3 regions of the Alkalibacillus flavidus genome follow, and region 1 is predicted to be linked to each of the others. Evidence: riboswitches for the same ligand, from Rfam matches in the RefSeq annotation. Region 1 holds a riboswitch; each other region holds the start of a gene.

Region 1 (2,269 bases):
CACGACCGTACTTAATTCCCAACCGGCGAATAAAACAATTAAAACGAGCGCCGGCCGCCACCCTTGTATGATTAGGTTACGCATCGCGATGCTTCTCCGTTAACGCATCCATTGACGCCCCTTCTGGATAATGCGCAATTTTCACCTGGGCGATCACGTTCGGACAGCCGATGTCGATCATTTTTCGGTTAATTTGTTCGACAATGGCAAGTAATTCAGACAGTTCGCCTTCCATCGTCGTCTCAAGCGGCCCGACTTCGTATTTGACGCCCGATGAAGCGATGACGTGAATCGCTTCATCGACGTATGGAATGACGTCGTCGTTTGGCCCGGGTGTTTTCGGGATGACTTGAATGCTTAATAATGTATTAGCCATGTGTTACTCCTCCTTGGGTAAAAAGTCGTTCGTAAAGGCTGATTCTGCGTCAAATTCGCCTTCAAGAAGGTCGTGTTCGTTCATCCATTCGGCGTAATTTTCCCAGACGTCCAGTTTTTGATGACCCCATTGTGGTGCGTCATCTTGATAGCGCGGCGATAACCATTTTTGGCTTTCGCGCACGAGTTCTTCGTCTAAATCAGGTTCGGCTTCGATTAATATATCCGCTGCTTGTTCAGGGTTGTCGATCGCAAATTGATAGCCTTCTGACGCTGCTGCGACGAAGCTTTCGACGACTTCAGGTTGTTCATCAATCATCGTTTCGTTTGTCGCGAGTACTGGTGTGTAGTAATCTAGTTTGTCACTATATTCAGTTAAATAAATCATGTTCAGATCAGTGCCACGAAGTTCAGCTTCAATGCCATCCCAACCGTAATAAATCCAGCCGAAATCGATGTCTTGGCGCTCAACGGCTGTAAAAAAGTCTGTGTCTCCCATATTGACGATATCGACTTTTTCAACGTCGGCATTTTCCTGTTGCATCACAGATGAAATGACCGCTTTTTCGAGTGGGGCACCCCATCCGCCGTACGTTTTACCTTCAAAATCTTCAGGAGATGTTATGCCTTTTTCTTCTAAAGAAGCGAAACCTGATGTATTGTGCTGAATGACCGCTGCGATGGAAACGACCGGCACGTCTTGGGCGCGTGCTTCCGTAATGCTTTCTTGAAAACTGACCCCAAAATCGGCCTGGCCTGATGCGATGAGCTGATCGGCTGACGATTCACCTGGAAGCATTATCTCAACATTTAAACCGTGTTCTTCAAAATACCCTTCCGCTTGTGCGACATATAGGCCAGTATGATTTGTGTTAGGCGTCCAATCGAGGACGACTTTCACGCTTTCGTTGTCACTGTTTTCTGTGTTGTCTTCACTTTCCCCGCCGCATGCGACGAGTAACAAACTTACTACCATGATCAAAATCCATTTTTTCATCTTAGAAAAACCTCCCCAAATTGTGTTTAGCCATAAGTTGGAGGTATTAAAAAAGCCCTAGGAATAGTTCGCCTAGGGCACACAAACGTTGATTAATTACGTCGAGTCGATGTGTTCCCTACGCTGGTCTTAGCCAGTTCAGGTTCTAAGAGTCAGTATCTTACGGATACAATCTCAACCAGCAACACTGGTCCCCCTACAACTTATGTCTATTTTGATTTTTATTCCATTTCAGTGTGCCACAATCTTGTAACAATTGCAACGATTACTTCGTATTTGTTTATCACGTGATCCGCACGACCGATTGATACGGCGATTTTCAGGAGGGATACGGCGATTTTTTCAGATTATACGGCGATTTTACGAAAATATACGGCGAAATCTCGGGATTTTTCGGCGATTTTCCGAAAAAGCATCTTCACTTGAATTGGGCCATATACTATTTTATAATAATAATTAGAATTTTCAGATTTGTAAGTCATCAGAACAAATTTGGGGGAGTGTTTCACGTGATGTCGAACGATTTGAATCAAATGTTGGAACGTACGAGACGAAACACATTAGGTGACTTATTGTTACGGACGCGCGAGCGGATGCCGGACAAGTTTGCGCTAGCGTATGAAGGACGGCGTGTTACGTATGCTGAGTTGGACGATTTAGTGAATCAAACAGCGCATGCGTTTCGCGAGCAAGGCATGGTGAAAGGCGATATGATTACGGTGATGTCGAAAAACAGTCTCGATTTCGTCGTGTTAAAATTTGCGCTCGCACGACTTGGAGCTGTGATGATTCCAATCAACTATATGTTGTCACACGATGATGTGGCGTATATTTTAGAACATTCGCAAGCAACGGGGCTGGTGGCGTCAACCGATTTTGCGCCTGTATTGGAAGAAG
Region 2 (2,269 bases), on a different contig from region 1:
GTTAGGACCGGTTTATGAGACATGATGGTGCTCACCTTTTTGTCGATGTTCTTTTCCAAGCGCGTACCCTCTTAGTACACCTGTTTTAGCTAATTGATCACTTAGCCATTTACCGAGAAGCCCTGTGATTAGAATGCTACTGATGATTCTTGTGACTAACATAATAGCAACTAACCAGTATTCGTAGGCATAAAATCCGGCAGAGTAAAAATGCCACGCAAAACTAAAGATGGCTGTCATAACACCAGCTAACACTAAGATGCGAGTACGATAATCTTGCCATTTTGTAAGGGCAAAAGCCGTTTCTGCACCTAAGCCTTGGACAGCAGCGCTCATGATTAATTGAGGGCCAGCCGGACTGCCGATCAAGACTTCAACAGTACCAGCGATTAACTCCGACGTGAATGCAGCACCAGGCTTACGGATAATATAGGCTGCGATGATTGACACGATAAACCAAATGCCATAAATAAACTCATATCCTAATGGCCCGATCCCAAAAGGTGTTAACAACCCGACGAGTCCCTGACCTAAACCGAACGCTAATAAATAAATAACCGCAAATGCCACACCCAAAATGGACATTAAGACAATTTCTTTTAACTTCCATTGTTTTGTCATGGTTATCCTCCTATCGATTAGACGGGCTATTCGCCGAAATCGTAAAGGTCATTGTCGTATGCGATACCTCTTGCTGCACAGCTTCGAAAGCTTCTTCCATAGCATCAAAGATCGATGCAACATCGCCGTCTAAACGCGTCATATAATGGGACGGACTGACATCAACGCCGCGCGCTTTTGATAAGTCGATTTGTTCGTAAATTTTGTCCATATAATCGTCGCGACCAAGAGGGTGAATGGCAAATTTACACCCAGCTTGTTGTTCGTTGGCACTTAAGTTAGGCGCGTTGACCGGCTCGTCACTTTCTGCCATATACACGTCCGCTTCGTTATCACCTGGGCAACCGACTGAAAAGGTACCACTCATCGCGACGTGTTCACCTGTTTTAGCAGCGTGTAAGAAGATCGCTTTCGTGATATCAAAAATATGCACGATTTTACCTCTCATACACGTTGTGACATCATCTGTTTCCTTCCACACACTCGAATGGTCGACCTCATCTAATGCAGACAAAATAATGTCCACAAAGTTGTCGCTCATCGGAAAGAGTGTAAACTGAACACCTGCGATGCGACTAGTTCCACACTGTTGATTCGTCATGACGAATCGCCTCCTTAAAATGTAGTGTCATAACAAAAAAACTGCATCCCGTGGGAATGCAGTTCAGCCTTAGTGTGGTCGTGCTTACAGTTGTTCAAGCCTCACTGCACTTCCCCACGCTAGTATTATCTAGTTCGGGTCTTGAGGGTCAGGACATTCCTTCTCAGCCACACGACGTAGCTCCCCTAGTGCATGTTCATCACGTATGCAGTTTTGTTATACTTACATCATAATAAAAGGATTAGGATTTGTAAACGGTGAAAGGTGACGGAATTTGTCGAGAGTTTATGAAAAAAGGTGGCATCACAGTCATGGAAGATGAAAAAGAGATAATTAGACGAACGGAACAGATGGTGAAAGAAAAACTTGAATCAGAAGGATCGGGTCATGACTGGTGGCATATTGTACGCGTTGTTCACAATGCTCAACACATCTCGAAAACGGAAACAGTTGATGCGTGGGTTGTGACGATGGGAGCCCTTCTACATGATGTCATAGATGATAAAGTTGTGGTTGACCCTGATCTTGAACGGGCGAATCTTGAATCGTGGCTCGAGAATCAAGGTGTGTCGCAATATCACATAGATCAGATTCTCGCTATTATCGATACCATTTCGTTTAAACACGGTTTTGAGGCCTTACCGAGTCTTGAAGCGGAGGTCGTTCAAGATGCTGACCGGCTCGATGCGATTGGGGCAGTCGGGATTGCACGTTGTTTTACTTATTCAGGGTCAAAAGGAAGTCCCATTCATGATCCGAATTTATTCCCGCGCGAATCCATGACACCAGACCAATATCGTCGTGGCGACAGTTCTGCCATCAATCATTTTTATGAAAAATTATTAACATTGAAAGATAAGATGAATACGGAAGAAGGTTATCGGATCGCCTGCGAACGTCACCAATTTATGGAGCAATATTTGCAACAATTTTTTGCTGAATGGGATGGATTTGCTTAAAGGGTGTTACGTTTATGAAATTTTGTGGAATAGTAAAGGGAGACGTAATAAACTATGGAAGGTGATATGATGTTGCAGTATCAACCCT
Region 3 (2,269 bases), on a different contig from region 1:
AATTTTATTGAGCAAATGAGTAATTTGATTCAAGGATTTATAGCGTTTATAAATAACTATAAAAAAAGGTGGGATTTTGAAATGAAATGGGAGAGTAAAGATTCAAACGACAAGTGGTTGTTTTAGGTATGTTCTCAGATCGTCTTCACATTAATCAATTAGGTAAAGATTTGGCCATTTATTCGATTGAATTATTAATTAAATTTTGCAACTCCAATTCACATCAACTGCATTACTGGAGGGTCGTTGGCGCTGAAAATGAAGAGTGGGAGGATTTTCTTGAACTTTTTGAGCAGGAAGACCCTTATCCCTTTGAATATGAATTAACGGAAGAACCTAACGGAGGTCAAGACCATATTATAGCGTGCTCTAGCTTTACAACTGAACATGATTTAATCACAAGTGTTCAAGGATATGGATTTGATAAAGAAAGTAAGAAGGTTTTATCTACGAATCTATTTAATATTATTAGATAGATTTTTAGAAATTTCAGATTCCAGCATTGCAATGACGAGCAAGCTGAGTGTAATATAGAAAATATTTCTCTTACAAAAGATGCATAACTTTCTGAACTTTGTTACACTATTATTATCCAAGTGAATAATGAAGTTCAACTACTAGGGGTGCCTGTTAAACGGGCTGAGAGGAAAGCTTTACTTTCCGACTCTTGGGACCTGATCTGGGTGATGCCAGCGTGGGGAAGTAGTCAACATAAAATTGACAAACCGGGTCCCATTTATTAAGGGATCCGGTTTTTTGTTTTCATTTTCCCATTATTCATGAGAAGAGGAGGGGGAATAGATGATGACCATGGTTGATTTGTTAGCTTTGAGAAGACTTAGAATATAGTTGCTTGTTTGGTAAGGGTGAATCTTACTTTTTTAAAGCATGCTATAAACTGAATTATTACCATTTCACTTGGATGTTAAAGATAATGGTAATTGAAGTGACCAACCGTTGTCATAAATGTATAAAACGTTGCTAGGGGCGCGAATATCATCGCTGAGATAAGGCAAAGCCTTAGTCCCTTTGAACCTGATTCGGGTCATACCGACGAAGGGAAGCACTCAAAATTTCGAGTGGTTTCCTGTATACAAAACAAGGAGGCTATTTTTTATGACTTTTACAGAAGAATTGAGAAGAGAAAACGATGATATATTTCAGGCGATTTTTGATCATCCGTTTGTTCGTGGACTTGGAGAAGGCGAGTTACCAGACGAAGCAGTTGCTCATTATGTGAAGGCGGACTATGAATATTTGAATACGTTCATGCAGCTATATGGAACGGCGGTATCTCAATCGAAAAAACGCGAGGATATTGCTTTTTTCCAGGCACAAATCGCTTTTGTACTTGGAGATGAGATCCATCCACACCATAACTTGTGTAACTATATTGGTGTGCCATACGAAGAACTTCAAGGCTTCCCGCTACCGCCTACGGCTGACCATTACCGTACACATATGAAAAGTGTCGCGACGGAAGGGCTTCTCGGTAAAACAATCGCAGCCATGCTACCATGTCCGTGGACGTATCAGGAAATCGGCCAGGAACTGAAGAAAGAATTCTCTCCGGAGCCTGATCATCCTTTTTATGAATGGATTGAATTTTATGCTGATGATTCGATTACTTACACGACTGACTACTTGTTGAAGCGTCTAAATGAAGAAGCTGAAGCAGCCTCTTCTGAGGATCGCAAGCTTATGAAAGATGCTTTTAGAAAGAGTTGTCAGCTGGAATATGCTTTCTGGGAGATGTCTTATACGATCGAAGGTTGGCCGGTTGGAGAGGGGGTGCTGAAATGAAGCCTTTTACAGCCCTTACGATTGCTGGTTCTGATTCTGGAGGAGGAGCTGGTATACAGGCAGATCTCAAAACATTTGAAGAATGGGAAGTGTATGGCATGTCTGTGCTCACCTCGCTAACAGCCCAGAATACGACAGGCGTTCAAGGTGTTCATCATGTTCCAGCGTTCTTTATTGAAACACAACTTACGGCCATTGAAGAAGATTTGCCTGTCGATGTCATCAAAACTGGAATGATAGCGACGTTAGAGACGGCAAAAATGATAGGGACATGGATCGCACGTCAGAATATTCCTTATGTCTGTGATCCAGTTATGGTGTCTGCCAGTGGTTACCCGCTCATGGAAGAAGAGACACGGGCTGCTTTATCTGAGTACCTGTTTCCTTATGCAACGGTCATCACACCGAATATACCTGAAGCGGAAACATTACTAGAGATGGAAATAAGCACAGAACGTGACATGGA

Evidence for each region. A riboswitch is a leader RNA that binds a small molecule or an ion and turns the genes downstream of it on or off. The one in region 1 is predicted to bind thiamine pyrophosphate.
Region 2: linked by a shared signal. The riboswitch ahead of ABID56_RS12180 (YkoF family thiamine/hydroxymethylpyrimidine-binding protein) and the one ahead of ABID56_RS07070 (ABC transporter substrate-binding protein) in region 1 are both predicted to bind thiamine pyrophosphate.
Region 3: linked by a shared signal. The riboswitch ahead of tenA (thiaminase II) and the one ahead of ABID56_RS07070 (ABC transporter substrate-binding protein) in region 1 are both predicted to bind thiamine pyrophosphate.

The regions. Positions count from the first base shown of each region.
Region 1 is NZ_JBEPMX010000006.1:66,957-69,225, reverse strand. It holds gene ABID56_RS07080 (ABC transporter permease) at 1-84, opposite strand, end outside; gene ABID56_RS07075 (thiamine-binding protein) at 77-376, opposite strand; gene ABID56_RS07070 (ABC transporter substrate-binding protein) at 380-1,372, opposite strand; TPP riboswitch at 1,471-1,580, opposite strand; gene ABID56_RS07065 (acyl-CoA synthetase) at 1,885-2,269, shown strand, end outside.
Region 2 is NZ_JBEPMX010000016.1:18,416-20,684, forward strand. It holds gene ABID56_RS12170 (ABC transporter ATP-binding protein) at 1-23, opposite strand, end outside; gene ABID56_RS12175 (ECF transporter S component) at 13-621, opposite strand; gene ABID56_RS12180 (YkoF family thiamine/hydroxymethylpyrimidine-binding protein) at 632-1,222, opposite strand; TPP riboswitch at 1,317-1,419, opposite strand; gene ABID56_RS12185 (HD domain-containing protein) at 1,480-2,181, shown strand; gene ABID56_RS12190 (aldehyde dehydrogenase family protein) at 2,236-2,269, shown strand, end outside.
Region 3 is NZ_JBEPMX010000003.1:215,924-218,192, reverse strand. It holds gene ABID56_RS05000 (hypothetical protein) at 129-476, shown strand; TPP riboswitch at 610-718, shown strand; TPP riboswitch at 974-1,079, shown strand; gene tenA (thiaminase II) at 1,117-1,803, shown strand; gene thiD (bifunctional hydroxymethylpyrimidine kinase/phosphomethylpyrimidine kinase) at 1,800-2,269, shown strand, end outside.